DNA from 4 places in the Pseudomonas nanhaiensis genome. Region 2 is predicted to be linked to each of the others. Evidence: predicted binding sites of a transcription regulator. Region 2 holds the regulator's gene; each other region holds the start of a gene.
The links. Region 2 encodes FliA, which starts transcription of late flagellar genes. Its sites were predicted from a motif close to CTAAAGTTTNNNNNNNNNNNGCCGNTAA; they were not measured.
Positions count from the first base shown of each region.

Region 1: a site for FliA is predicted at 2,494-2,521, ahead of flgM (flagellar biosynthesis anti-sigma factor FlgM). Genes of this name have one in related genera too.
Region 3: a site for FliA is predicted at 4,046-4,073, ahead of KEM63_RS04520 (flagellin). Genes of this name have one in related genera too.
Region 4: a site for FliA is predicted at 5,529-5,556, ahead of KEM63_RS06810 (methyl-accepting chemotaxis protein). Genes of this name have one in related genera too.

Region 1 is NZ_CP073751.1:2,575,289-2,582,416, reverse strand. Features, by position in the region: gene KEM63_RS11620 (MFS transporter) at 1-787, shown strand, start outside; gene KEM63_RS11615 (flagellar brake protein) at 791-1,534, opposite strand; gene KEM63_RS11610 (flagella synthesis protein FlgN) at 1,624-2,085, opposite strand; gene flgM (flagellar biosynthesis anti-sigma factor FlgM) at 2,127-2,453, opposite strand; gene flgA (flagellar basal body P-ring formation chaperone FlgA) at 2,608-3,321, opposite strand; gene KEM63_RS11595 (chemotaxis protein CheV) at 3,423-4,364, shown strand; gene KEM63_RS11590 (CheR family methyltransferase) at 4,396-5,220, shown strand; gene flgB (flagellar basal body rod protein FlgB) at 5,456-5,860, shown strand; gene flgC (flagellar basal body rod protein FlgC) at 5,863-6,303, shown strand; gene flgD (flagellar hook assembly protein FlgD) at 6,317-7,003, shown strand; gene KEM63_RS11570 (flagellar hook protein FlgE) at 7,035-7,128, shown strand, end outside.
Region 2 is NZ_CP073751.1:1,160,791-1,167,918, reverse strand. Features, by position in the region: gene KEM63_RS05310 (chemotaxis protein CheA) at 31-2,283, opposite strand; gene KEM63_RS05305 (protein phosphatase CheZ) at 2,296-3,090, opposite strand; gene KEM63_RS05300 (chemotaxis response regulator CheY) at 3,106-3,483, opposite strand; gene KEM63_RS05295 (RNA polymerase sigma factor FliA) at 3,623-4,360, opposite strand; gene fleN (flagellar synthesis regulator FleN) at 4,357-5,184, opposite strand; gene flhF (flagellar biosynthesis GTPase FlhF) at 5,214-6,566, opposite strand; gene flhA (flagellar biosynthesis protein FlhA) at 6,625-7,128, opposite strand, start outside.
Region 3 is NZ_CP073751.1:997,618-1,004,745, reverse strand. Features, by position in the region: gene fliS (flagellar export chaperone FliS) at 1-287, opposite strand, end outside; gene fliD (flagellar filament capping protein FliD) at 288-1,751, opposite strand; gene KEM63_RS04525 (flagellar protein FlaG) at 1,850-2,254, opposite strand; gene KEM63_RS04520 (flagellin) at 2,327-3,805, opposite strand; gene KEM63_RS04515 (SDR family NAD(P)-dependent oxidoreductase) at 4,319-5,173, opposite strand; gene KEM63_RS04510 (PA0061/PA0062 family lipoprotein) at 5,369-5,797, shown strand; gene KEM63_RS04505 (hydroxypyruvate isomerase family protein) at 5,772-6,587, opposite strand; gene KEM63_RS04500 (putative selenate ABC transporter substrate-binding protein) at 6,899-7,128, shown strand, end outside.
Region 4 is NZ_CP073751.1:1,498,537-1,505,664, forward strand. Features, by position in the region: gene KEM63_RS06780 (response regulator) at 1-1,338, shown strand, start outside; gene KEM63_RS06785 (aldo/keto reductase) at 1,390-2,508, opposite strand; gene KEM63_RS06790 (competence/damage-inducible protein A) at 2,654-3,394, shown strand; gene KEM63_RS06795 (LemA family protein) at 3,481-4,089, shown strand; gene KEM63_RS06800 (TPM domain-containing protein) at 4,086-4,847, shown strand; gene KEM63_RS06805 (TPM domain-containing protein) at 4,866-5,480, shown strand; gene KEM63_RS06810 (methyl-accepting chemotaxis protein) at 5,635-7,128, shown strand, end outside.

The DNA of each region.
Region 1 (7,128 bases), 1.4 Mb from region 2:
GGTGACCAATCGTATCCACCCGGCGCCCCTTCATCCTGCTCCCCTCAAGGTGCGATTTTTCATTGAACGCGTGCCGCTCGCACTGAGCACCATCTTCGTCTCAGGCATCCTTCTCGGCGCTTTCTATGGTCTCGCTCCTGTTTTCGCGAGCACGGTCGGCCTGGCAACCTCCGACGTCGGCATCTTTATGGCGGTGACGATCGGGGCCGGCTTGCTGGCTCAATGGCCCGTCGGCTGGCTCTCGGATCGTCTGGATCGCAGCCGAATGATTCAGATCAACGCGATTGTGTTGACCGGGGTGGTCCTGCTCATTGCAGTCGCCGTGCTCCCGCGCGCGGGCCTCATGCTGATGACCGCGTTGTTCGGCGTGTTGGCCTTTACGCTGTACCCGCTAGCCGTGGCGCTGGCCAATGACCACGTCGAGCAGGAACATCGCGTGCTGTTGTCGGCAATGCTGTTGGTCACGTTTGGTCTGGGGGCCAGCGTCGGACCACTGCTCGGCTCGACCGTAATGAAATTCTGGGGGCCTCAGGCACTGTATCTGTTCATGGGGATCTGCACATTGCTACTGTCGCTGCAGGTGCGCCCCGGCAGAGTTACTGGCGAACACCTGGTCGAAGAAGCGCCCATTCATTACATGCCTGCGGCCGGTAATCTGGTCAGTTCTCCTCTGGCTGCGGCTATCGACCCCCGGGTAGACGAGCAGATCGTGGCTGAGCAGATGCTGGATGACGCGGACGGCTATAGCGGGCGGCGGCACGACGACGAAGATCATCGGGCCGCCTGAAGATCAGAACAGGTCGTCCTTTTCCAGCCGCCTGGCTTCGCGCTGCAAGGTATTCACATAGCGGTCGATCTGTCTTTGCACGGCTGGCGGTGGTTGGCGAAAGCGCAGACCGACGTGACTTTCATCCACGCTTTCATCGTGCACCACATGCCGTACCTCCAGCGCGATCCTGAGACGACCTGCTTCGGGCAATTCGAGAAAACTCTGTTCCAACAGCTCTCCGGGCGTGAGCTGCTTGCTCAGATCTCCCGCAAACCGAGCCTTGCAGCCCGTGGCAGAAATATCGACCAGTGTTCCGGTGATTTGCTGCTGGCGCTGCTGCTTGATCAGCCCGATACCGGTTTCCAGTGCGCGATGCACCGTGGCACGAAAGGCCCCGCGTTTCTGATGATAAATCATGTCTTCAGGCAGGGGGGCGGTATAGGCCGGCGCGTCTTCGAAATTGACCTTCTCCGCCGCCGGGCAGCTCCAGCGAATATGCACGCCTTCGTGCCAGGCATCGATACGAAAAGCCTCGCCCTGTTCGACGAAGCGATCCCCGTCACGAGGAATCAGTTCATCGAGCCAAAGGTAGCCGGTGGCGGAATCAACATTGACGATGAAGCTCTGAAACTTTTGCGTCCGTTCGGAGAAAGTGACCATGAGCGGGTCACGCGACTGCTGGAGCGTTTTTAACAGCGAGGTGATTTCGATCCTGGAGCGAACTTCCCGGGGTGGCTGAGGACCCACTTCTTGTTCAAATAGCATGGTGCTGCTGGCTCTCGACATCCGTTGTGATAGTCCCGCCACTATACAGCAAGGCAGTCAGCATAACGGCTCTCCGATACCGGAAAAAATCAGACCTTGGTGAGCGGGCGCTGCGAACTCGAGCGGCTTGTCAGACCCTGCCGGTCGTAAACACTCTGGCTCGACTCGCCTTGATTGCGCAGAAGATCGATCAGATGCCCCGTCGCGTACTGACTATGCCTGACGAGCCGAGCGTTACGCTGATTGGCAGACTGGCAGCGTTCCAGGACTTCGCGGAAAGCGTCGTAGCCTTCCACCAGTTGCGGTTGCCCGAGCGACGCGATGAAATGTTCAAGGCTCTGTTCCGGCCGCTTGCCTGTCTGTTGGCACCAGCCGGCTATGGCCTGATCGTGCAGTGAAAGCGCCTTGATCAGCGGAGACTTCAGGTCGAGCAGCCGCTCGAGTTCGGGCATGTCATGTCGACCCAGCGCGTCCTGTTCCTGATCGAGTAGATCGAGGAACTGCTGACAATCCTGGATGGCCTGGTCAAATATCGTTTGCAGATCGATCATCTGTCATCTCCACGAACCGGGGCCATCACCAGTCTTCAGGCTTAGCGACTCTCCAGCGCCAGAAGCTTGTCAGCGATACGGCTGCTGTCCGGCTTGTAGCTGCCATCTGCCACGGCCTGACGGATCTGCGCAACGCGTTCGCTGTCCACTTCCGGAAGCTGGCGGAGACGTTCTTCTATAGCGTTCAATTGTTGTGCCTGCTCGCTGAGCTTGACCGACGACTCGCCAGCCGGCTGCTTCTGCTCAGGCGCCTTGTCAGCACCGCGGGCGCTGTCTGCACCGGGCTCGCGCTTGACGGATGCGGCACCAGCCTGGCCGGTTCGGCTGCTATTGCCTGCGCCGTTGGGGGCATTGAAGTCAATAACCATTCTACAGGTCCTCAGAACTTTGAATGTTTTACTAACATCAGTAACGGCCGATGCAGGAAAAACTTTAGGAAAAATCTATGTGACTCGATTCACAGTCTAGGCTTCTGCAGCCGCTGAGGAATCAGACAGCAGTATAGCGGAAACGGTTCGGCGGTCACATCGCCACTTCTACCTGTCCGGGTCCAATGATTCGGGCGGTAACGACCCGCCCGGAGCGCGTGTTGCGTACGCGTATCTGACTGCCGACGGTGCCTGCCTGAAGCGCTTCGCCTGGCATGCGTACCGAGATCTGCGAGTTTGCCGCGCTGATCACCACCTTGTCGCCGCGTTTGACGATCTCATCATTCTCCAGATGATTGGCGCCGATCACCATATCCGCAGAGAGCTGTCGCTTTGCGCGCTTGCCTAGCGCAAGTCCAGGATCGGTCAGGTATTGGTCACCAAGCAGACCGACGTCTCTCTCCATTAAGGCAATATCAGCCGGCTGTACTACCTCGTGACGGGACAGAGGGCGCCGGGTGACCAGGACCTGCTCGAACAGGCTTACCCTGGCTGGGACGAACAGACGCCAGCGTACCGTGTCGCTCTCGCAACTGACACGCACGGTGGCCCGACCGACCGGCACCGCCGGGCTTTCCAGCGTCGTTACCAGGCTGTCTGCCGGGCACAGAGGCAGGCGAAGCCGTGGATCGAGGCGGCCGACTTCGACTTCGTAGCGCGCGTCGCGGGTGCTTGCCGAGATGTGCTGCTCGGCTTGTTCCTCAAGAAAAGCTTCGGTGGTGCCGATAAGCTGTTCAATCAGAGGATTCGCGGACAAAGCGGAGGAAAAAAAAACCGCCAGCGCCGCGCAGTACCTGATAAAACGCATACAATTAGCCTTGATGACAAAACGGGTGGCGCCAAGTTACTGTCGCTTTCCTGTAGTGGAAGCAAGAAACGTACCGCTACACGTATAACGAGGAGGCGCCCATGGCTGGCGTTATGGACTCGGTCAACCAGCGAACGCAGCTGGTCGGACAGAATAGACTTGAATTGCTGCTCTTTCGGCTGGCCGGCAATCAGCTGTACGGAATCAACGTATTCAAGGTCAAGGAGGTGCTTCAATGCCCCAAGCTGACCTTGCTGCCCAAGCTGAACCCGGTGGTGCGCGGCGTGGCGCACATCCGTGGCGGCACGCTCCCGATCATCGATCTCAACAAGGCTACCGGGGGCGCGGGGCTGAGTGACCTGAGCACGGCGTTCGTCATCATCACCGAATACAACTACAGGGTGCAGGGTTTCCTCGTGCGCTCTGTTGAACGCATCGTCAACATGAACTGGTCAGAGATCCATCCCCCGCCACGTGGGACTGGCCGCGATCATTATCTGACCGCTGTCACGCGGGTTGACGAGAAGACCGTGGAAATCATCGACGTCGAGAAGATTCTTGCCGAGGTGGTCCCGACAGTCGAGACGATCTCTTCTGGGGTGATTGACGAGCGTACGCAGGCCGAGGCGGTTTCCCGCAAGGTTCTGATCGTCGACGACTCGAGCGTTGCACGCAAGCAGGTCGCCCGTTGTCTGCAGGAGGTCGGCGTGGAAATCGTCGCGCTCAACGACGGCAGGCAGGCACTGGATTGGCTCAAGGAAATTGCCGATCGAGGCGAGGACGTATCGAAACATCTGCTGATGATGGTGTCGGATATTGAAATGCCGGAGATGGATGGATACACGCTCACGGCCGAAGTGCGCAATGACCCCCGCATGAACAAGTTGCATATCATGCTGCATACCTCGCTGTCGGGGGTATTCAATCAGGCGATGGTGAAAAAGGTCGGCGCGGACGAATTCCTGGCCAAGTTCAAACCGGATGAACTGGCGAAACGGGTGATCGACCGGCTGCACGCCCTTCGCGACGCGACGGGTGCATGACGCCGGCACATAGACGAGATAGGGCGGTTGAGTGACCTCTGCAAACGATTTTCAGCAGTTCCGGGATTTCCTTGAAAAAGCCTGTGGCATCGTTCTGGGGGAAAACAAGCAGTATCTCGTATCCAGCCGGTTGAACAGGCTGCTCGAACAGGAGCGCATCAAGTCGCTGGGTGAACTCGTCTCGCGGATTCAGGCGAATCCGCGCGGTGGGCTGCGCGAGTCCGTCATCGACGCGATGACAACGAACGAGACCTTATGGTTTCGTGACGTGTATCCGTTCGAGGTGCTCAAGAACAAGCTTATTCCCGAGTTCGTTCAGAGCAGTCCCGGCCAACGCCTGCGCATCTGGTCGGCAGCCTGCTCGTCAGGTCAGGAACCGTATTCGCTGAGCATGTCGATCGACGAGTACGAGCGAACCAACCTGGGCCAACTGCGCGCGGGCGCGCAGATTGTTGCGACGGATCTGTCCGGAAGCATCCTCAGCGCAGCAAAAACCGCCGAATATGACAGTCTGGCTGTGGCGCGGGGGCTGTCCCAGGAACGTCTGGCACGGTATTTCGACGCCGCTGGCGCGGGACGTTGGTCGGTGAAGCAGCCGGTACGATCGCGTGTCGAGTTCCGAGCGCTGAACCTGCTGGACAGCTATGCCGGGCTGGGCAAGTTCGACATCGTGTTCTGTCGCAACGTACTCATCTACTTTTCGGCGGATCTCAAGAAGGACATCCTCAAGCGCATCCACGCTACGCTCAAGCCCGGTGGCTATCTCATGCTTGGTGCGTCAGAAGCCCTCAATGGATTGCCCGAGCTCTACCAGATGGTCCAGTGCAGCCCGGGCATCGTCTACAAGGCACGTTGATCGTCCGTGTCAGCTTGCCTGATGACACATCCTGAGCGCGTCCGACTATTGACGCGTTCTTGCCGCTACGCCGGGGCCAGCCCGGCTTCAGTGACGAATCTGCGGTAATAATTTGCCGCAGACGTTCGGCCATCCCTATTAAGTCTATGATATTGCTGAATATTCATTATTTGGCATAGCCCTTGCTTTGACACTTCCGTAAATGTCTTGCCGAGCACGCAAGCGGAGGAATGTCATGAGTTTGAGTTTCGATCGAGCGTTGGGCCTGCATGAAAAGGCGCTGTCCTTTCGTGCCGACCGCGCGGAAGTCATCGCCAACAATATCGCCAACGCCGATACGCCCAACTACAAGGCGCGAGACCTCGACTTCGCTAGCGTGCTCGAGGCCCAGCAAGCCGGAGGCGCAGAGCCGTTCAAGGCCCAGCGCACCCATGGCGGACATATCGCGATGGAAGGTTTCATCGACCAGGCTGCCGGTCTGCGTTACCGCACCGCTTCGCAGCCCTCGATTGACGGCAATAGCGTGGACACCCAGGTGGAACAGGCCAGGTACGCACAGAACGCCATCGACTTCCAGGCCAGCTTTACCTTCCTCAATAGCAAGTTCAAGGGCCTGATGACGGCCATAAGAGGAGACTGATCATGTCCCTGACCCAGGTTTTCAACATCGCCGGATCCGGCATGAGTGCCCAGTCCCTGCGGTTGAACACGGTGGCCAGCAACATTGCCAACGCCGAAACGGTGTCGAGCAGCATCGATGAAACCTATCGCGCTCGCAATCCGGTATTTGCCACCGTCCTCAGCGAGCAGCAAGGGCTTGGCGGCTCGCTGTTCCAGTCCGAAGGCGAGGCCGGTCAGGGCGTGCAGGTGCTCGGTGTCGTCGAATCGGACGCCGAATTGCAGGCGCGCTACGAACCTGACCACCCCATGGCGAACGAGGAAGGCTATGTGTTCTATCCGAACGTCAACGTCGTCGAGGAGATGGCCAACATGATGTCAGCCTCGCGCGCCTACCAGACCAACGTTGAAATCATGAACACCGCCAAGACCATGCTGCAGCGCGTGCTGACGCTGGGCCAGTAAAGGAGACCTTCTGATGAGCGTCAGTAATAACCTCAGCGTTGGCGAAAGCCTGCTGGACAACTACAAGGTCGACCAGGATCGCTTCGCCAAGGGTGACGAGCTGGGCAAGGATGCGTTTCTGCAGTTGCTGGTCACGCAGATGAACAATCAGGATCCGCTGTCGCCGCAGGAAAACGGTGAGTTCATCGCTCAGTTGGCACAGTTCAGCACCGTCGAAGGCATCGGTAACCTGAATACGTCGATGGACTCGTTGCTCAGTGGTTATCAGTCATCTCAGGCGCTGCAGGCCTCTTCGCTGGTGGGGCGTTCGGTGATCGTGCCAACGTCCAATGCCATGGTCGATACCCAACAGGGTATTCAAGGCCAGATGGCGATTACCCAGTCGAGCAGCAATGTGCTGGTCAACGTTTACAACAGCGCCGGCAAACTGGTTTCCGCCATGAACATGGGGGCGCAGGAGCCAGGCATGCTCGACTTCAACTGGAACGGCCAGGATGCCAGCGGCAATATCCTGCCGCCGGGCAAATACAAGTTCGAAGCCATCGCCAGCCAGGGCGGTGAACAGAAACAAGTGGCCACTCTGCTGCCTGCCAACGTCGACAGCGTATCGCTGGGTGTTGGCAAAGGGGGAGAGATGGTTCTGAATCTTGCAGGCCTGGGCAGCATCGGGCTGTCCGAAGTCCTGTCCATTAGCAAGTAAGTCGTCCGCAGCATCATTGAGGAGTTAGAACATGTCTTTCAACATCGGTCTCAGTGGTATTCGGGCGGCAGCATCCGATCTGAATATCACCGGTAACAACATAGCGAACGCCGGCACGGTCGGTT
Region 2 (7,128 bases):
CACTATCTCCTGAAAGCCTTCCGGCTGGCGTCAACCGCGACGCGCGTAGCGCTTGAGCAGGCTGGGTATATCGAGGATGAGCGCAATGCGACCATCTCCGGTAATCGTGGCACCCGACATCCCTGCGGTGCCCTGTAGCATACGACCCAGCGGCTTGATCACCACCTCTTCCTGTCCAACCAGCTGATCGACAACAAAGCCCACCCGCTGAGTACCCACCGACACGATCACCACACTGGCTGCGGAGCGATCGGTGGTGTCTTCGGCACCGGCCATCAGCCAGCGCTTGAGGTAGAACAGCGGCAACGCCTTGTCGCGGACGATGATCACTTCCTGGCCGTCGACCACGTTAGTGCGCGAGAGGTCGAGACTGTAAATCTCGTTGACGCTGACCAGTGGCAGGGCAAACGCCTGATTGGCGAGCATCACCATCAACGTCGGCATGATGGCGAGGGTCAGCGGGACCTTGATCGCAATGCGCGACCCCTGCCCCTTGGTCGATTCGATGTTGATGGTACCGTTGAGCTGGGAAATCTTTGTCTTGACCACGTCCATCCCGACGCCGCGCCCGGACACATCGGAAATCTCGGTCTTGGTCGAGAAGCCCGGCGCCAGGATCAGGTTGAAGCATTCCGAATCGCTAAGCCGCTCCGCCGCTTCACGCTCCATCATGCCCTTTTCAACCGCCTTGGCGCGCAGGACCTCAGGGTCCATGCCGCGACCATCGTCGGTGATGGTCAGCAGGATGTGGTCGCCTTCCTGCTCGGCCGCCAGCACCACCTTGCCAGTGCGTGGTTTGCCGGCTGATTCGCGCTCGTCCGGCGGCTCGATGCCGTGATCGACCGAATTGCGCACCAGGTGCACAAGCGGATCGGCCAGCGCCTCGACAAGGTTCTTGTCCAGATCGGTTTCTTCACCAATCAGTTCAAGATTGATCTCTTTCTTCAGGCTGCGTGCCAGGTCGCGGACAACACGCGGGAAGCGGCCGAAGACTTTCTTGATCGGCTGCATGCGGGTCTTCATGACCGATGTCTGCAGATCGGCGGTGACCACGTCCAGGTTGCTCACCGCCTTGTTCAGTTCTTCATCACCGCTGGCTACGCCGAGACGCACCAGGCGGTTACGGACCAGCACCAGCTCGCCGACCATGTTCATGATCTCGTCGAGCCGGGCGGTATCTACCCGAACGGTGGTTTCGGCAGCATTGGCGTCGGCAGCCGGCGCGGGCGCAGCAGCCTTCGCCGGTGCGGCCTGAGTCTCGGTTTTCAGGGCCTCGGGCCTGGATACGGCCTTGGGCGCTGGCTTCGGTGCGGCCTTGGCCGGCGCCACACTTGCTTTCGGCTCGGCAGCATCTGATTTACCTGGTGCAGCGCCAGCGCCGTGCAGCTGATCGAGCAGTGCTTCGAACTCGTCATCGCTAATGTGATCGTCGACGCCGCTTCGCTCCACCGCCGGCTCGGCACCGGAGGCTGCAGAGGCCGCGGGCGCAACGCCGGGCGCCAGACCATTGCCATGCAACTGGTCAAGCAGCGCTTCGAATTCGTCGTCGGTGATGTTTTCGTCCGAGCCGGCTGCCACCGGAGCGGCTGGTTGGGATGGCTTGGGCGCTTCAGCTACGACAGGGGGCTTGCCGGCACCGTGGAGCTGATCCAGCAGTGCTTCGAATTCTTCATCGGTGATCTCGTCGCCGGCACCGGCTGCAGCAGCTGGCGGCTCTGCCGTCGCTGCGGGAGCTGGCGCGTCGCCGCCGTGCAAGGCATCAAGCAGCTGCTCGAACTCGTCATCGGTTATATCGCCGTCTGCGTCGTCCGCAGTGGCACCGGCCATCTCGAGTTCCGGCGCGGGGGTGGTGACGGCAGCGACCGCAGGTTGGACCGCAGCCACTTCTTCACCAGCGGGGTGAGCCAGCACGGCAAGCGCCGCGAGCAGTTGCGGATCGGCCGGCGTAGGGTCTTCGCCCTCACGGACCTGGGCAAACATGCCATTGACTGCATCGAGGGCCTGCAGCACCACATCCATCAGCTCGGAGGTGACCTTCCGCTCACCCTTGCGCAGGATGTCGAAGACGTTCTCGGCGATATGGCAGCAGCCGACCAGAGCATCGAGCTGAAGAAACCCTGCACCGCCCTTGACGGTATGGAAGCCGCGGAAGATGGCGTTGAGCAGATCCATGTCCTCGGGACGGTTCTCCAGCTCCACCAACTGCTCGGACAATAATTCGAGGATCTCTCCGGCTTCCACCAGGAAGTCCTGGAGGATCTCTTCATCCGCGTCGAAACTCATGCACCCACTCCCCTAGAAGCCAAGGCTGGACAGAAGATCATCAACTTCGTCTTGTCCAGAAACCACGTCTTCTCTTTTATCGGCATGAATCTGCGGACCTTCACCCCTGTCCGAGGTTTTTTTCTCTTCGCGTCGTGAATCGTTGTGATCGATCCCCGCCAGGCGATCGACCTGACCGGCCATGCGCACCAGATTGACCAGGCTTTCCTCGACATCATGAACCAGCGCGGTTACACGCTTGATCACCTGACCGGTAAGATCCTGATAATCCTGGGCGATGAGGATGTCATTCAGATGCCCGGAGACCTGGGCGCTGGATCTCTCGGTCTTCTCGAGGAAGTCGCCCATGCGCTTGTACAGGTCGCGAAACTCGGTAGCGGCCATTTCCCGTCGCTGCAGACGCTCCCAGTCTGCCCTGAGCGCCGAGGCTTCCTGGCCCATGTCGGAAACGATGGGCGCGCTGCTCTCGACCAGATCCATGGTCCGGTTGGCGGCCTTGTCGGTCAGCTTGACTACGTAATCGAGACGGTCGGAGGCGTCGGAAATCTTCGATACCTCGTTGCTGTCGCCGAGTGCGTGCGACGTGTCGATCTGGAAGTTGACGATGGCGTTGTGCAGCGCGCGGGTCAGCTGCCCGACCTCGTGATACAGGCCGCGGTCGCGCGCCTGATTGATCGCGTGAATGACGAGAACCGCTTCGCCGAACTGGCCCTTCTCGAGGTACTCGACCAGTTGCCGTGCGTTGTCCTTGAGGGAGTGTTCGAATTCCTGAGCAGTCGCCTGGCCGGGATCCTTGCTTAAAGCCATAACCTGTACCCCGGATTACTTAGCCTGGACGCGCTCGAAAATCTTCTCGATCTTTTCTTTCAGCGCCTGCGCGGTGAACGGCTTGACCACATAGCCATTGACCCCGGCCTGAGCGGCCTCGATGATCTGATCGCGCTTGGCTTCAGCGGTGACCATCAGCACCGGCAGGTGCTTGAGACGCTCATCGGCGCGCACGGCGCGCAGCAGGTCGATCCCGCTCATGCCAGGCATGTTCCAGTCTGTAACGAGAAAATCGAAGCTGCCGCTCTGCAGCATCGGCAACGCCGTATTGCCATCATCGGCTTCCGCCGTGTTGGTGAACCCCAGGTCGCGCAGCAGATTCTTGATAATACGTCTCATCGTCGAAAAATCATCAACGATGAGAATCTTCATGTTCTTGTCCAAGTCGACCTCCGTACAAACCAGGGAAAGTGCAGGTTCGCACTCGCTAATCAGATGCTAATGGCCTTGCCAGCCTTGTCGTTGTTGCGGTGCTGGCTACCCGGGCATTGTCCGGATGCTGGCGATAAAATCAATCGTTGCGCCAATCGGCCAGGCGCGCCCGCAAACGCGCCGCACACTGACTGTGCAACTGGCTTACACGGGACTCACTGACGCCGAGGACGGCGCCAATTTCCTTGAGATTCAGTTCTTCGTCGTAATACAGCGACAGCAGCAGCTTCTCACGCTCCGGCAGGCCGTCGATCGCGTCGACCAGCGCCGAGCGAAACCGCTCGTCCTGCAAGCCGCCGTAGGGTTCATGATCACCGTGCGCGTCGGCATCGCCACCGGACTCGAGCAGATCCTCGAAGCTGAACAGTTTGCTGCCGGCCGTGTCGTTGAGAATCGAGTAGTAATCCTCGAGGCTCATATTGAGTTCGGCAGCGATCTCGTGATCTTTAGCGTCGCGGCCCAAACGGCCTTCGACATTACGCATCGCCTCACTGACCATGCGCGTATTGCGGTGGACCGAACGCGGGGCCCAATCGCCCTTGCGCACCTCATCGAGCATGGCACCACGGATGCGGATACCGGCGTAGGTTTCGAAACTGGCGCCCTTGCCGTGATCGAACTTGCGGGAGGCTTCCAGTAGGCCGATCATGCCGGCCTGCATCAGGTCCTCGACCTGAACGCTGGACGGCAGCCGGCCCAGCAGATGATAGGCAATGCGCTTGACCAGTGGCGCGAATTGCTCAACGAGGCGGTCCTGTGATTCGGCAGAACTTTGGGCGCGGGTATACATGCGTACTCCACTGGCCGATGCGTTCATAGCCCCGACCCTGTCTGCTGCACCAGACGTTCGACGAAAAACTCGAGGTGCCCGCGTGGGTTGGCAGGCAGGGGCCAGGAATCCACTTTCTGCGCAATGCCACGAATGGCAATGGAAGCCTTGCTGCGCGGGAAGGCGTCATACACTGCCCGCTGCTTCTGTACTGCCTTGCGCACCGCTTCATCGAAAGGCACTGCACCGACATATTGCAGTGCAACGTCAAGGAAACGGTCTGTCACCTTGGTGAGTTTAGCAAACACCGTGCGACCTTCCTGCGGCGTGCTCACCATATTTGCGAGCACGCGGAAACGGGTCATGCCGTGATCCCGATTCAGCAGCTTGATCAGTGCGTAGGCGTCGGTGATCGACGTGGGCTCATCACATACCACGACCAGCACTTCCTGCGCCGCACGTACGAAGCTGACCACCGAATCGCCGATTCCTGCAGCGGTGTCGACAATCAGCACATCAAGGTTGTCGCCGATGTCGCTGAACGCCTGAATCAGGCCGGCGTGCTGCTGCGGATTGAGATTGACCATCTTCGCCGCACCGGAGGCTGCCGGCACGATGCGGATGCCACCCGGACCGGCGATCAGTACATCTCGCAGATCACAGGTGCCTTCCAGCACGTCGGCAAGCGTCGCCTTGGGCTTGATACCGAGCAGCACGTCGACGTTGGCCAGGCCAAGGTCGGCGTCAAGCAGCACCACGCGCCGCCCAAGCTCAGCCAGAGCGAGGCTGAGATTGACCGAAACGTTGGTTTTGCCGATCCCGCCCTTGCCGCCGGTGACCGCGATAACCTGAACCGGATGTTTGCTGGCCATCTATGTCGATTACCTTGTCTTAGAATTCGTTAGCTTGCCCGCTGGGTATGCAATATACCCGCAAACACGTCGGCCATGGCCTGATCTGCCGGGGCTTCGTTGCCTGCCAGACTGACCGCCCGGCTGACCAGCTGATGACCCACAGCCTTGTTTATATCGTCCGGAATGCGCTGGCCATCTGCCAGATAGGCTACCGGCAAACCCTGCTCCATAGCCAGCCCCAGAGACTCGCCAAGGGTAGCCGCTTCGTCGACCTTGGTCAGGATGCAGCCGGACAGACCGCAAGCACGGTAGTTGTGAAACGCTGCCTTCAACACCCGATACTGGCTGGTCGCCGCGAGCACCAGCATGGTCCGCACCCGCGCGCCCTGCGCGGCAATCTCGGCCAGCTGGCCGCGCAACTGCGGATCCTGCGCCTGCAGCCCGGCAGTATCGACCAGTACCAGGCGCTTGCCGGAGAACTCGTCGAGCACGTCGCTCAGACTGTTCTGTTCATCGACCACCCGCACCGGCACGTTGAGAATACGACCGAGGGTACGCAACTGCTCATGCGCGCCGATACGGTAGGTGTCCATGGTGACCAGCGCCACATGCTGGCTGCCGTGCTTGAGCACGTAACGCGCCGCCAGCTTGCCCAGGGTCGTGGTCTTGCCTGCGCCCGTAGGACCGACCAGAGCTATGACACCGCCCTGCTCGATCAGCTCCTCACGCAGCGTAGGAATACTGTGCGCCAGATGCGCCAGCAACAGGCGCCAGGCCTGGCGCACGTCGGTGACGTCGGCGACCTTGCCCAGCAGTTCCTTGCACAGTTCAGCTGGCAGGCCCAGCTGGGTCAGGCGACGCCACAGGCTGGCCTGCCGCGGCTGATGCTGGTTCACCTGCCCCCAGGCGAGGCTGCCCAGCTGAGTCTCGAGCATCTCCCGCAGGCCGGCGAGTTCGGCGCGCATCGCGCTGAGACCGGCGCCCTCTTCCGCCACCGGCGTGGCAGCCGACGGTGCAACAGTTGCAGCTGCCGGCTGGCTGGCCTGCTCGTTCTGCATGCGCGCCAGAAGCGCCTGAGCAACCGGCGATCCACTCTCGACGGCCTGACGCATCGTCTCGCCAAACAGTTGACGGTTGACCTGAGGACCACCGGAGGCGCGCTCACCGGATTCCAGCTCGGCCCGGGCGCTGAGAATCTTCTCCTGGGTCTTTTTCAGTTCCTGGCTCAGGCCCGGTGTCGGCGGGGTCAGACGCGGCGCTTCGTAATCCAGCGCGGCGGTTAGCTCGACGCCACCCACTACCCGGCGATTGGCAATGATCGAGGCATCCGGACCGAGTTCGTCCCGGACCAGCTTCATCGCCTGACGCATATCGGCGGCAAAGAAACGTTTTACTTTCATGGCTGACCTCGATTGTCCTGTTGCCTGGCGGGTTGCGCCGAGCAGTCATTGCTGAGCTTTATTGCTGGCCGACCGTCGCAACGATGGTGACCTGCTTGCTGTCCGGTATTTCCTGGTAGGACAGTACGTGGGCTCCGGGTGTGGCATACCGCACAAACTTTGCCATCATCCCGCGGATCGGTCCGGCTACCAGCAAAATTGCCGGCTTGCCCTGGACTTCCTGCCGCTGTACCGCATCGGCCAGGGAGCGCTGCAGCTTCTCAGCCATCCCCGGCTCGAGCATGATGCCTTCATCAGCACCCTGTCCGGCCTTCTGAATGGTCTGTAGCAATATCTGTTCCAACCTTGGTTCGAGGGTGATCACGGGAAGCTCGGAGTCAAGCCCGACAATGCTTTGCACGATCGAGCGCGACAGCTGGACCCGGACCGCCCCAATCAAGGCGCCAGGATCTTGACTCTTGCCAGCGTTGTTGGCGATGGCCTCCGCGATGGTCCGTATGTCGCGCACCGGCACCTGTTCCTGCAGCAGACCCTGCAGCACCTTCAGCAGACCGGACAGCGA
Region 3 (7,128 bases), 160 kb from region 2:
TCCAGCGCCACGCCAGCGAGCTTGCGCAGCATGTAGTCGTACAGCGCATCCAGGTTCTGAGAAATCTCGCCACCGAGCTCCATATCCAGCGAGCCCTGCAGCGCGCCGATGATGCTGATGGTGCTACCTACCGCTGCACCACGGCGCTCGGGGTTGCCCGTAGCCTGCGCGTGGCGAGCAAGCTTCAAGCGTTCGATCGCGCCGTTAAGCAGCAGCTGCACGGCGCGGTACTGGGAGACTTCCTGACTGATATTGACTTGCTTGTAGGTATCGATGGGGCTGGTCACTTATTTGTCCTTTTTGACGACGCCGGGAAGACTGTTAAGCACGCCGGCGAGGTAATCACTGGTGCCAGACATCTGGCCGATCAGCGTATCCATCTTGTTGAACTGCGCAAGCAGTCGGGTTTCGAGCTTGCCGATGCGACGATTCAGGACTTCGCGCTGATCGTCGACGCTATCGAGGGTGCTTTGCAGCCCCTTGGTCCGGCTTTCTATAATGCCGTCGGACTGAGTATACGGTTTGATGGTGTTTTCCAGCTTCGCCATCAAGCCAGCGTCGCCGGTAAGAAAGCTGCTCACCTGGTCAAAGTTGTCAGCAAGCACCTTGTCCAGCTTGGCATCATCGACCTTGAGTGTTCCGTCGCGTTGCGTGCTGATGCCGAGGTCTGACAGGATTTTTAGCTCACCTCCACCAGCGGGGTTGCCCATATCGCTACGCATGCCCGACATGAACGTACGCACCGATGCATCGCCGACCAGCCCCCCGGCCAGGGGCTGGCTGCTATCGCCGCCGACCGGCGTCACCTTTGTGAGTGAACCTATGGTGCTCATCAACTTGTTGTAGCCATCGACGAACTTCTTCAACGACGACTTCACACCAGCGCGGTCTTCACCAACCGTCAGGCTAATGGTACTGACGTTGGTGACGTCTTCCTTCGACTGCGCTGCCTTGAGGGTGATGGTGACACCATCAATGGCTTCGGACACCGAATTGGTCTTGCTGGCGAGGTTGATCCCATCGATAGCCAGGTTCGCGTCGCGGGCGAAACTGATCACCTTGGGCGCGCGCGGGTCGGTTACCGTAGGCGGAACGAAGTCGTCTCCCGGAGCAGGCGGGGTGAAGCTCAAATCGGCAAGCGTTGGGGTGCCCGTTGTGGTAGCTGTTGACGTTCCGGTGACGGAAATGTCGTTACCGGTTCCCGATTTGGTCGAACTGAGCACGAGCCGCGCCCCGCCGACACCGCTCGGATCGCTCACGATCGTTGCGCTCAGGCCCTTTTCCTTGCCTGCTGCGTTGATCGCATCACGAATGCCGGTCAGGTTGCTGGCTTCTTCGGTGATATCCAGCGCTATCGTTTCATCGCCGACCTTGATTTCAAGCTGCCCGGCACCCAGCTTGGCAGCAGGGTCATCCAGGCCCTTCAGGGCGATTTTGCTGGTCTGGGCCAGGTTGAATACCTGGACGTTGTAGCTACCCGCCACCGCCTTGGTATCGGCACTGACGGTAAAGATGTCGGCTTTGCCAGAGCTAGCCGTGCGCTTCTCGAACAACGAGGCGCTGTTCAGATCCTTGACGGTGGTCTGAAATTCGGAGAGGGCGCTGCGGAATTGCCCGAGCGCAGAGAATTTGGCCGTGGTCGCCTTTTCCAGGCGATTGAGCTGAGCAGTTTTCGGTGCTGCTTCGGCGTTGACCAGGGCGGCCACCATGCCCTTGATGTCGAGTCCCGAACCGATACCTGTAATAGCCATGTGTGTATCCTTCCGACCAAAAGTTGACGGATTACAAATCCGCGCAGCGCTTCCCGGTCATCAGGCAAGTTACGTGCCAGCTAAACCGGCGAAGAAGCTCAGGCTTCAGCTTTGAATAAAACGCTTCGAATCAATGACAAATTTTCGGCAAGGCGCAGTGCCTCCTCCGAGGGTATCTGCCTGATCACATCGCCACTGGACCGCTCGGTGACGTTGATCACCACGCGACCGCTGGAATCGTCGATATTGAAGTCGATGTTGCGACTGGCTGACTGCACAAAGTCCTGGATATCGGTAATCGCGCTATCCAGTGCGTTGCGATCCACCTCCGGGGATTGCCCGACCGCGTTTTGCGAGTCGGTAGATACCGGCGCAATCGCCGACTTGAGCTGTGCAACATCTGCCTGTCTGGCTGCCGGGCGATTGCTGAGGCCCGCCTCGACCGGCTCAGCGCTAAGGCTGCTACGGTTGAGTTGCAACGGTTTGAGTGTGCCCATATCCATGGTACTAACCTCGCATAGGAAAAAGCGGAGAGAAGGTCACCCTTCTCCCCGCATCATTACCGCCCCGCTACCTTAGCCCAGGAGGCTGAGGACAGCCTGCGGCAGCTGGTTCGCCTGGGACAGCATCGCAGTACCCGCCTGCTGCATGATCTGGTTTTTGGTCAGATTGGCAGATTCGGCAGCGTAGTCAGTGTCCTTGATTCGGCTGTTCGCCGCAGACACGTTTTCCGAAATGCTCTGCAAGTTGCTGATGGTAGACTCGAAGCGGTTCTGCACGGCACCAAGGCTTGCACGCTGGGAGTCGATGTTTGCGATAGCCTTGTCAATTACTGAAATTGCATTGTTGGAGCCGTCAACCGTCGAGATATCGACCTTAGCAACCGATGCCAAGCTGGAAACGTTTGAAGCTGCTGCGAAGATGCTTGCTGTGCCAGCTTCCGCCACGGTGAAACTCTTGTCCGATTCGAGCTTCAGCTTGCCGCCGACCACGATACTGTCAGTTGCAGTTGCGCCGTCAGTCTTCGTGACGTTCGCCCCACCGACTACCATGGCGGTTCCAGCAGCAGCTGCTCCGCTATTGTCAGCGTTCGAAATCTGAATATCGTAACCTTCTGAGTTTTTAAGCGTGATAGAGGCTTTATCGTCGCTCAACTTGGCAGAAACCCCAGTTTCGGCTGCGCGCTGGTTGATCGCCTCGGCCAAGTTAGAAAGGTCAGATGCAGTTACGCCTGCCGATATCGTAGCCGCGGTGGCGCCGCTATCACCCGACTTTAGGCTGAAAGAAATCGTGCCTGCTGTGCCGGTAGTCAGAGTCGTTTCGGTTGTGGCGGAGGCGGTGACGCCCGTCGTACCTGACTTGTCGTTGATAGCCTTAGCGATTGAGTTCGCTTGCTGGTTGGCTGCCACATCAATCGAAGCCGTGCCAGTCGGACCATTGATCGTCAGATCGTTTGTGGCTGCAACACCGTTACCGCCAGTAGTGTCTGCTGCTGCAGCCAAAGTGGCAGTGCCGATACGGGCGTTAGAGTTGGATTGGTACGCACCCAAGGAGCGAGCCGAGGTATTACCCAGCCCGACCGAAATAGTTTCGTTGGCATTGGAGCCTACTTGAAACTGACTTGTGCCGAAGGACCCATCCAACAACTTCCGGCCACCGAAAGTGGTGGTTTCAGAAATGCGATTTAGTTCCGATTGAAGTGCAGTGACTTCCTTCTGCAACGCTTTGCGGTCATCCGCTCCGTTTGAGCCGTTAGCAGATTGAAGAGCCAAGTCGCGCATGCGCTGAAGGATATTGGTCGATTCCTGCATCGCGCCTTCAGCGGTCTGAGCGATAGAGATACCGTCGTTGGCGTTCTTGACCGCAACACCAAGGCCACTAACCTGACTGGTCAAACGGTTGGAGATCTGCAGGCCAGCTGCGTCGTCTTTGGCGCTATTGATCTTGGAGCCGGAAGATAAACGCTGAAGCGAAGTTTCCAGGTTGCTGGAAGAAGCTCCCAGGTTACGCTGGGCGTTGATTGACGCTACGTTGGTGTTAACTGTAAGGGCCATGGTATTGCCTCCGAAGGACCTGAAATAATGTTTGCCTGAGCTTGCGACTCGCGGGCCGGCTTTGCCCAGGCACCCATTGAGTTCGCATTCGATTACTGTATCGGCGTGCCTTTCAGGACCTTTAGGAACTTTCGTAAAAAAGTTTCCCTGCTTCGCTTGACAACCCAATCAGGTGTCAAACAGGCCCTAGCCCACACGGTTGGCAACGGGTTGCGTTGCCCTTCCCTACCGATGTTTGGGTTATCGGCGCTAGGGCTGGGAACTTTAGGACGAGCACGTTCTATGCACGTCAAGCGTTGAAAAGCTTGGAGCGACGAGCGGTAGAACGGAGAGTCGCGGCCAGCTTGTGGGGGCGTCGCCCTCGGCGCGATGGGGTTGGCTGGTCAAGCCAGACCCGTCCGAGACGGACGGGTGCCCCGAGGTGAGCATCGCAGGAGCGCCGGCTGCCGCAGCACATTTGCCAGGCCGCTATCGCGCCGGGGACGGCGCTCCCACAAAGGATATGAGGCGGGATCAGGCTTCGGGATTTAGGGAATCAAACGCTTTCTTCTCATCCGCCGCAGCCTGCGCACGCATGGCGATCAACTGTTTGATCTTGCGATGCGGGAACACGTAGAACTGGTCCTCTTCCACGGCCTTGAGCGTCATCTCGGCGATGTCGGTTGCCTGGATCTTGCCTTTCTGTACCGCCTGCTTGGTCAGTTCGGCGCGCTTGAGGGCGGTTTCGCTGGGGGTGATGGTTTCGCCCTTGTCGGCGGGGCGGTTGCGGGCGGACTCGTGGATGGCGGTGGGGAAGAAGGCCGGGCACAGGCAGGTGACGCCAACGTTGGCATTGATGTCGCGCAGATCCAGCGCCAGAGTTTCCGACAGTGCTACCACCGAGTGCTTGGTGACGTTGTAAATTGCCATGTTCGGTCCGTTCAGCCAGCCCGCGGCCGAGGCCGTATTGACGATGTGGCCTTCGTTCTGCTCGATCAACATCGGGGTGAACACCTTGACGCCCCATACCACGCCGTACAGGTTAACGCCCATGACCCATTCCCAGTCGTGCGGGGTGTTTTCCCAGGCCGGGCCACCGACGCTCACGCCGGCGTTGTTGAAGATCACGTGGGCAGCGCCGAAGCGGCTCTTGGCGAGGTCGGCGAACGCCTGCATTTGCTCGAGCTTGGACACATCCAGGCGCATGGTGGCGGACTCGGTACCGGGGGACGCTTCTTCGACCAGGCGCAGGGTTTCCTGCATGCCCTTCTCGTCCACGTCGCCGAGTACCAGCTTCATGCCCCGCGCGGCGCAGCACAGCGCCAGCTCGCGCCCCAGCCCGCTACCGCCACCGGTGATTACCGCAACCTTGCCGTTCAATGCTTGCATCGATCTCTCCTCTGCGCTCCGGTGATTCGGAGCTCCCATGATCATAATTATGGTGAATAGAATGCCGAGGAACCGCCCGAGGTGCCAGCCCAATGCGTGGAGCTGATTGGCATGCAGTAACCCGACTTATGGTTCGCAGCAGATCTCGATGCTTTTCGCTACAGTGTGGCAAGGAACACAGGCGCTGGAGAGATCATGCGAAAGATTACGTTTGCAGTGTGTGCGTTGCTGATGGCCGGCTGCGCCCAGCAGCCCAGTGAGCCCGTGGCAGAAGGCAACGCGAGAATCGAATTCGATACCGCGCCCATGGACCAGCTGTCGGCGTATCGACTGGATGGGGAGCTGGTCGACGGCATCCGCTTCCCTGATCTCACCCCCGGTTCTCATGAATTGCAGGTGCGCTTTCGCTACGAGATGCCCGGCGGTGCCGGCGGCGGTGGGACCATGGGTGAGCCGCAGTACCGCACCTGCATCCTTGGCGTGGCCTATGACAACTTTGCAGCCGGCGAGACCTATGTATTCAGCGCTCAGCGGCTTGGCTGGCAGAGCGTCGGCTCACTGCGCGGCAGCTCCAGCGAGAAGCTGGCCAGCGCGCAGACTATTCGCTGTTCGCCGGGCTTCTGATCCAGCCTTTGTCGCGCCAGTCGCCGATCCAGGCGAGATCCGAAGCAGTTGACCCTGCCGGACGGTATTCTGCTGCCAGCCAGCCGTTGTAGTTCACCGCCGCCAACGCGCTAAACGCTTCGGCAAAATCCAAACCGCCGCTGCCCGGCGCGCCGCGCGCGGGTACATCAGCGAACTGAATGTGGCCGATCGACCCCGACAGCTCAGCGATGGCTTCTCTTATGGGAACACCCATTTTTGCCATGTGATAGAGATCAAGCTGCGCAGAGAGATTGGGGTGGCCAACCCGACTGATCACCTTCATCTGCTCCGCTGGCGTGGCAATCAGAAAGCCCGGCATGTCGAGCCGGTTGATCGCCTCGAAGGTAACGTCGATGCCCAGGGACTCGAAGGCCGGGCAGGCATGCTGGAGATTGGCGACCAGCGCATCAAGCGCAGCCTCAGGCTCGACACCTTCGATCAGCCGGCCCGGCAATATATTGACGCGCTGAGGCCGGGCACGCTCGGCGTAGCGCAAAGCTTGATCCAATGCCTGGCGAAACGCTTCGACTCGATCCGGAACGCCGGCGAGACCGGGCCCACCAGACATCAAGTCGCCTGCCGGCAGATTGATCAGTGCGAGGGGCATGGCGCTGCTGGCCAACTGCTTCGCCAGATCCGCGGCAGCCAGTTCGTAGGGAAACTGGATTTCGACTCCGTCGAATCCCGCCGATGCCGCCGCAGCAATGCGGTCGGGCAGAGAGTGTTCGGTGAACAGCAGGGACACATTGGCAGCCAGTGGCCAGGACATCTTCACCTCCTCAAATGAGCTGGAGGCAGATTAGCAAAAGCTCACCCATCTATCTGGGCTTTAAGGATGCTATCGCGGCGAGTCGCCGCTCCCACAATGACTAGGGCGATATCCGATAGGACCCATGGGAGGCGCGACCCGCGGCGACCGGCGCTCCGCCGGCTTTGCGGCGGGGGCACCGCTCCTACTCGCTACAGTTCCCATCTTCGGTGCGCCTTGCCTGACGCGCGGTTTTCAGTACACTTGCGCCACGCCCCGGCCGGCTTCGACACCCGGTTGGGAGTCTTCCGCTATTGAACCGGAGAAATGACATGTCGAAGCTGAAACGTCCGCTGGCCGTGCTGGCCGGCTTGTGCCTGTCTGTTGCCGCTGTTTTCCCTGCTGCTCACGCTGCCGACGAGTCGGTGTTGCGGGTGTCGGCGATTCCCGATGAAGCCCCTACCGAACTGCAGCGCAAGTTCGAGCCCCTGGGCAAATATCTTGAGAAAGAACTGGATATGGAAGTGCGCTTCCAGCCGGTATCGGATTACGCCGGGGTGGT
Region 4 (7,128 bases), 340 kb from region 2:
CGGGTTCTGATCGTCGACGATTCGCGCTCCGCTCGTCACGTCTTGAAACGCCAGTTGGTTCAGTACGGCATCACCGTGGATGAGGTGGAATCTGCCGAAGACGGATTGCAGTATCTGCTGTACAACAAGCCGCACGCCATTTTCATGGATCACATGATGCCAGGCATGGATGGCCTGCAGGCAGTGCGCATCATCAAGGGCAATCCCGCCACCGGGCTGATTCCCATCATGATGTACACCTCCAAGGACGGCGGGGAGGTCTACGTCGGTCAGGCCCGTGCATTGGGTGCGGTCGGCGTACTACCCAAGGAAATCAAGTCGGTCGATCTCGAGGCGGTTCTGCACTCGCTTCATCTTCTGGACGATAGTCCCTTCGAGCACCCGCCGGTCGACGACCATCTGGATGAGATCATCTCTACCCCCCCACCGAAGAATTCCGGCAAGCCTGTAGCCGCCGGCCTGGAAGCAGCGCCGGGCCCGGCGCAGTTGTCCGAGCGCGAGCTCGAATCGCTCGCGCGGGACGCTGCCGACGATGCCATGGTTCGCTTGTTGCGCCCTCATCTCGATGCCCATGCGCGTCGCCTGCAGGCAAGCTTCAAGGCCGAGCTGAGGAGCCTGGTCGAGAACATGCCCGCGCCGGCAGTTGAGACTCCCAGGTCGCGGTGGCCAGCGGCGGCGGCGGGGCTGGTGCTCGGGGTGCTGCTGGTCGGCGGCGCTTCGAAGATGTTCAACGATGCTGCTGCGCCCGAGTCCGCACTCGCTCCGGTCAGCCTTGGTTCGTCGGTTGCTGCAGCACCGCCTGCCGGGCTTTCGCTGGCGTCGATGCAGCTGAATGCAGCAGCCGAGCCCCAGCGCGACGAGTCGTTGCTCCGGGCGCTGGAATGGGCCATCAACCGCGACGGCCGATTTGCACAGGGCGCCACACCGTTCGATGATTCACGGCTGCGCTTCATCGAGGAGCTGGCGGCGCGGCTTCAGGCCGGCGGGTTCGAGGGCGTCATGCATCTAACGGCCCATGCCGGCAGTTTCTGCATGGTGCCGGACGATGACGGAACCATGCGTATGGCGGCAGACGATGTGCCGGTCACCGAGTGCCAGGATTTCGGGCTTGAGGCCGAGCGGCTGCAACGTACCGGTGAACTGGAGTCGGTGGCCTTCGCCTCTCTGGCCAATCGAAAGCCGCTGTTTGACGGCACCAGGCTGCGCATGGTGGTGGAAGCCGCAGCGGAGCCCGAACCCCGGATGGCCTATCCGCCTATCGACGAGCAAACGCTCGCCGGCGACTGGAATGCCATTGCCGCGCAGAACCAGCGCATCGAGGTCAGGCTGGTCCGCTGATTACCCGCGGCTCGTTTGAGCCGCCATGAGCCTGCCGGGCGTGGCGCTCCGTCAGCCTGGTACGGGCGCGTTTTCTTCCATCAAGCCTTTCTCCTTGGCTGATTTCCAGAAGTCGGCCGGCACGCTCGCTGACATGGACGCCACATTCTCTCGGACCTGCTCGGGCGTACTGGCGCCGTGCAGCACCGAACTGACCACCGACGGCGCGTTGCAGAACTGCAGGGCGGCGGTGCGCAGGTCCACCTCATGGTCCCTGGCCAGCTGACGGTAGCGATCGCGCTTCTGGCGCATCTCGTCAGGTACGTCGCGGCTGTAGTTGTAGTAGTCACTGCCTGCCAGATAACCCGAATTCAACGGCGCACCGAGCACAAATGTCACGTCGCGCTGCTCTGCCAGCGGAAAGAGATTGTTCAGCGCGTCAGCGTGCTTGAGCAGTGAGTATTGAGTGGCGAGCAGGATGACGTCCGGGTCCGATTCCTCGATCGCACGGCGGGCCGGAGGCAGCTCATTGACGCCCATTCCCCAGCCCTTGATCAAGCCCTCATCGCGCATCTTGCTCAGCTCGGGCATGGCGCCTTCGACCGCCACCTTGAAATGGTCGGTCCACTCATCACCCATGTCTTCGTTGTCCGGTGACAGGTCGTGGATGAATACCATGTCCAGGCTGGGCACGCCCATGCGCTGGAGGCTGTCTTCGATGGACCGGCGCGTAGCCTCTGCGCTGTAGTCGTACTTGTAGTTGAAGCGGTTGGTGCCCTGCCAGTTCTTGTGCGAGTAACCCGGATCTGGGTAGAGCAGGCGGCCGGTCTTTGACGAAAGCAGATAGCTATCCGGCTCGCGCGGGGAGAGGAGCATGGCATGACGCCGTTCGCTCAGCCCCAGGCCGTACCACGGTGAGGTGTCGTAGTAGCGGATGCCTTCATCCCAGGCAGTCTGCAACAACTCGAGCGCGCGCTCTTCCGACATCTCCCGGCGCATATCGCCCAGGCCCACGGCACCGCCCAGCCCGACCCGGTGTGGTGGACTATAGCGAGGCGCGTCTCCCGAGTTCATCGGCAATGCGCCGGGGGATTGAGTGGATGCCGAAGCCTGGGCGCGAGCCAGCGCCGGCGCGAGTGCCAGGCCGGCGCCGGCGATGGCTACATTGGAAAGGAAGGTGCGGCGTTGCATGGTGCCTCCGGGAATGGACGGGTAGCGGGTGCTTCACAGGGTGTAGACGGGCAAGGCCGTATGCGGTTCCGCGGAACGAAGAGGCGGCGGCGTGCGAACGAAGCGCCGGAGCAGATCGGGTAAAAGTCGGCTACCCTTGATGCCCATGACCGAGTCCTCACTGATCCGCTTCGGCCTGCTTCTGATTGGCGACGAGATACTCAACGGGCGAAAGTCCGACGCACATCTGCCGGCCATGATTCCGCGCTTCGCCCAGCGAGGGCTGGAGCTGTCCTGGGTGCGCATGGTTACCGACGATGCGGGCCTGATCACTCAGACGCTGAAGCAGACGTTCGACAGCGGCGACATCGTTTTCAGCTTTGGTGGTATCGGGGCGACGCCGGATGATCTGACGCGCCAGTGCGCTGCTGCCGCCCTCGGCGTCGCTCTCGAACTGCACCCGGAAGCCGACACCGAGATACGCGCGCAAGTGGGTGATCGACTCAATGCCCACCACCTGCGCATGGGCGAGTTTCCTGTCGGGAGCTCCGTCATCCCCAACCCGATCAATCGCATCCCCGGTTTTTCGATCAACCGGCACCACTTCGTGCCGGGGTTCCCGGACATGGCCTGGCCGATGGTCGAGTGGGTGCTTGATCATGACTATGTGCATCTGCAGGCGCCCGGACGCCAGGTCAGCCAGACGCTGCATCTGACTGATACCAGTGAGGGGCCGCTGATCCCCATGATGGAAACCCTGCTCCAGGAGTTTCCCGATCTGCGGCTCGCCTGTCTGCCCAATGCGGAGCACCGGCGGGAAGTGGAACTGACCCTCAAGGGCGCACCCGAACAGGTGGTAGCAGGCATGAACCGGATGCGCGAGCTGCTGCGGGCGCTGCCCCCCTGAGCACGGCCGAGGCGCTCGTCCTGCTGAACTAACGAGGCGACCCCAGGGTCCCTCAGATAACCGCCTGACATCGAGAACCCATGACCATGGCTATCCCGCGTTATCGATTTCCCATCGGCCTGATGGCCGTACTGTTCCTTGCCACGCTGTTGTCCGGATGCGGCATCAACAACATTCCGCGCTACGACGAGCAGGTCAAATCGGCCTGGGCGCAGGTAGAAAACCAGTATCAGCGCAGGGCTGATCTGATCCCCAATCTGGTGGAAACGGTACAAGGCTTTGCTCGCCAGGAGCGCGAAACGCTGCGCGAGGTGACCGAAGCGCGATCCCGTGCCACATCGATCCAGATCAGCGCCGACGATCTGGATGATCCGGAGAAGATGCGCCAGTTCGAGCAGGCGCAGGCGCAGCTGACCGGCGCACTGAGTCGGCTGATGGCCGTGTCGGAGCGCTATCCCGAGCTGCGTTCCAATGAGAACTTTCTCGCACTGCAGTCTCAGCTCGAAGGCACCGAGAACCGTATTGCGGTGGCCCGGCGGGATTATGTAACGGCAGTGGAACGGTTCAATACCGAGATTCGGACCTTCCCCGGCCGCATCTGGCACAGCATTCTTTACAGCGACTTGCCGATGCGCGAGAACTTTGAAGCTACGGCAGAGAATGCCGAGCAGGCGCCGCGGGTCGAGTTCGAATGAGGCTTGGCAGCCTTCTGACCCTCGTATTGCTTCTCTGGGCAAGCGGCCTGGCTGCACAGCAGGCTGACGGGGAGGCAGGACTCCCGGCGCTGACCGGCAGGGTGGTAGATCAGGCCGAGTTGCTCGACACCCAGGCCGAGGCTCAGCTCACCCAGATGCTCGCGGCGCACGAACAGGCGACCAGCGAGCAGGTTGTAGTCGTTACGTTGCCGGATCTGCAGGGGCGCAGCATCGAGGACTATGGCGTTGAACTCGGGCGCGCCTGGGGTATAGGACAGGAAGGCGAGGACAATGGTGCGTTGCTGATCGTCGCTCGCGATGACCGCCGCGTAAGGATTGAAGTCGGTTATGGCCTGGAAGGGCGCCTGACTGACGCCCAGTCCTCGATCATCATCAATCGTATCGTGTTGCCTGCGTTCCGCGAGGGCGAGTTCGAGCGTGGCATTGTCGAAGGTGCGCAGGCAATGGTCACGGTCCTCGGAGGCAACCCTTTGCGGGCTCCGGCGCAGCCGCAGCGTGGGCAACGGCCTGAGCAACCCCCGGTCGGCATCTTCATACTGCTGCTGTTCATAGTCCTTGGCATGCTGGGCGGCGGCCGGGGTGGTCGCGGCGGGCGGCGGGGCCGCTTCGGCAATGCGTTGCTTGCCGGTGCGTTGCTGGGCGGGATGGGCCGCGGCGGCGGAGGCCTTGGTGGTGGGGGCGGATTCGGCGGAGGCGGCGGTGGTTTTGGTGGCGGCGGTGCTTCCGGTGGCTGGTAATTCAAGGGACGACTCAAGATGACGCTTTTGACAGAAGCAGAGCAGCGGCAGGTGGCCGAGGCGATTGACCGCATCGAGCAGGACACCGATGCGGAGATGGTCACGGTACTGGCCGAGCAGGCAGACGACTACCGGTACATCCCGCTACTGTGGGCGAGCCTGCTCGCGCTGATCGTACCGGGGGCGCTGCTGTTCATTCCCGGGCTTGTGGGCGCCGGCTATCTGCTGCTAGTGCAGTGGGTGACCTTCGTCGTGCTGGCGCTGCTGTTCAGGGTGCCCAGGATCGGCACCAACCTCATACCCCGTTCGGTTCGACACTGGCGTGCCTCCAATCTGGCGCGGCGCCAGTTCATCGAGCTGGATCTGCACCATACCGACGGCGCAACCGGGATGCTGATCTTCGTCTCGGAAGCCGAGCGTTATGTGGAAATCATGGTCGACCGCGGCATCGCAAGTCGGATCGACAACAGCGTGTGGGAAGCAATTGTCGAGCGCTTCACCACGCAGGTGAGGCGGGGCGACGTGCTGCAGGGATTCCTCGATTGCATCGAGTCCTGTGGCGCAGAGCTCAAGGCCCATGTGCCGGCTTCGCATCAGCGAAACGAACTGCCCAACCGGTTGGTCCTCATCTGACTTGTCAGCCGAAAGGCGACTTGATGCAGGTCAACATCGTTTACCCGTCTAAAGAGTATGGTCAATCCGCCGATACTGGAGATGGTGGCAAGAAAAAAGGACTTTACCCAACAGGGTTCCAGCGTTCCCGAGAGACTCACCGCTGGAGTTGACCATGTTCAAGCTGTTCCGCAATCTAGGTTTTCGTTGGAAGCTGACCCTGCCGCTGGGCCTGCTGGTGGCCCTTTTCTGCGCATTGGGCGGTGTCTCGTTCATCGCAGTGAACGACCTTGCCTCCAGGCTACAACTCTTCTCCTCCGAGCTCTTGCCACAGGCTACCAATCTGCTGGAAGCCGACCGTGACCTGTATCAGGCGCTGGTGGCCGAGCGTACCCTGGTTCAACTCGCCGGTGCGGGCGACCATCCCGAGCTTGAAGCTGATCACCGCGACAACATGCAGCAGGCGTATGACCGCGTAGCGGTGTTCGCTGAAAAGACCGATTCTGCCCAGGCCAAGGCTCTCGCAGAGCGATTCAATCAGGCTTTCATGGCCTGGAAAACTGAAAGTCGGCAAGTGGTCTCGCTCGCACGCAGCTCCACGTCTGCAGACGTGGAACGGGCGCGCGAGCTGAGCTTCGGCGTTTCGTATGAGCGCTTCAGTGCTGCACGTGCGCTCATCGACCAGATGACCCAGCAGGTTGACGGCCAGTCTGCCGCTGAAGTGACTGCAGCAGAGGCAGCCGTGGTCAGGGATACCGGTATCTTCACAACGGTGGCGCTGGTCGGGCTGCTGGTCTGTGCGCTGCTGATCGCTTTTCTTCCAGGTCTTATTCTCAAACCGCTGCACGCCATCCTTGCGCGGCTGCGGGATATAGCAGACGGAGAGGGCGACCTCACCCGACGCGTTAAAGTTACCTCCACGGATGAAATCGGTCAGCTGGGGGTGAGCGTCAATACCTTCCTTGAACAGTTGCAGGCGTTGATTCAGCAGGTGTCTGATTCAACTCTGCAGGTGGCCGCGGCGTCGCAGCAGTTGAGCATCATCGCCGTGACTCAGCAGCAGCTGGTCAGCGAGCAGTACCTGGCGATCGATCAGGTCAGTACCGCTGCGACCGAAATGAGCGCTGCCATCCACGAGGTATCCGGCAATGCGCATTCCACTGCGGATGCGGCGCGGGAAGCCGACAGTCAGGGCGCCAACGCGTCGGAACTGGTGGGGCAGACGATGGGAGCACTCCGCAAGCTTGCCAGCGATGTAGACGAGGCCGCCGGTGTAATCAACAGCCTGGAGCAGGACAGCAATCAGATCGGTGGAGTTCTCAGCGTCATTCAGGCCATTGCCGAGCAAACCAATCTACTGGCGTTGAACGCCGCCATCGAGGCAGCGCGCGCGGGTGAACAGGGCCGCGGCTTTGCTGTGGTGGCCGATGAGGTGCGCGCGCTAGCCGGCCGCACCCAGGCGTCTACCCAGGACATTCAGAAGATGATCGCAAGCCTGCAGGCTGGCAGCGCCAGGGCGGTCAGCGTCATGCAGCGCAGCGCAGCAGTGGCGGCGCAAAGCGTGGACCAGGCCGCCGGTGCCGAGCGTGCGCTGAGCGATACGGCCGGGTCGGTAGTGCGAATCAACGACATGGCAGCGCAGATTGCGTCTGCCTGTGAAGAGCAGAGC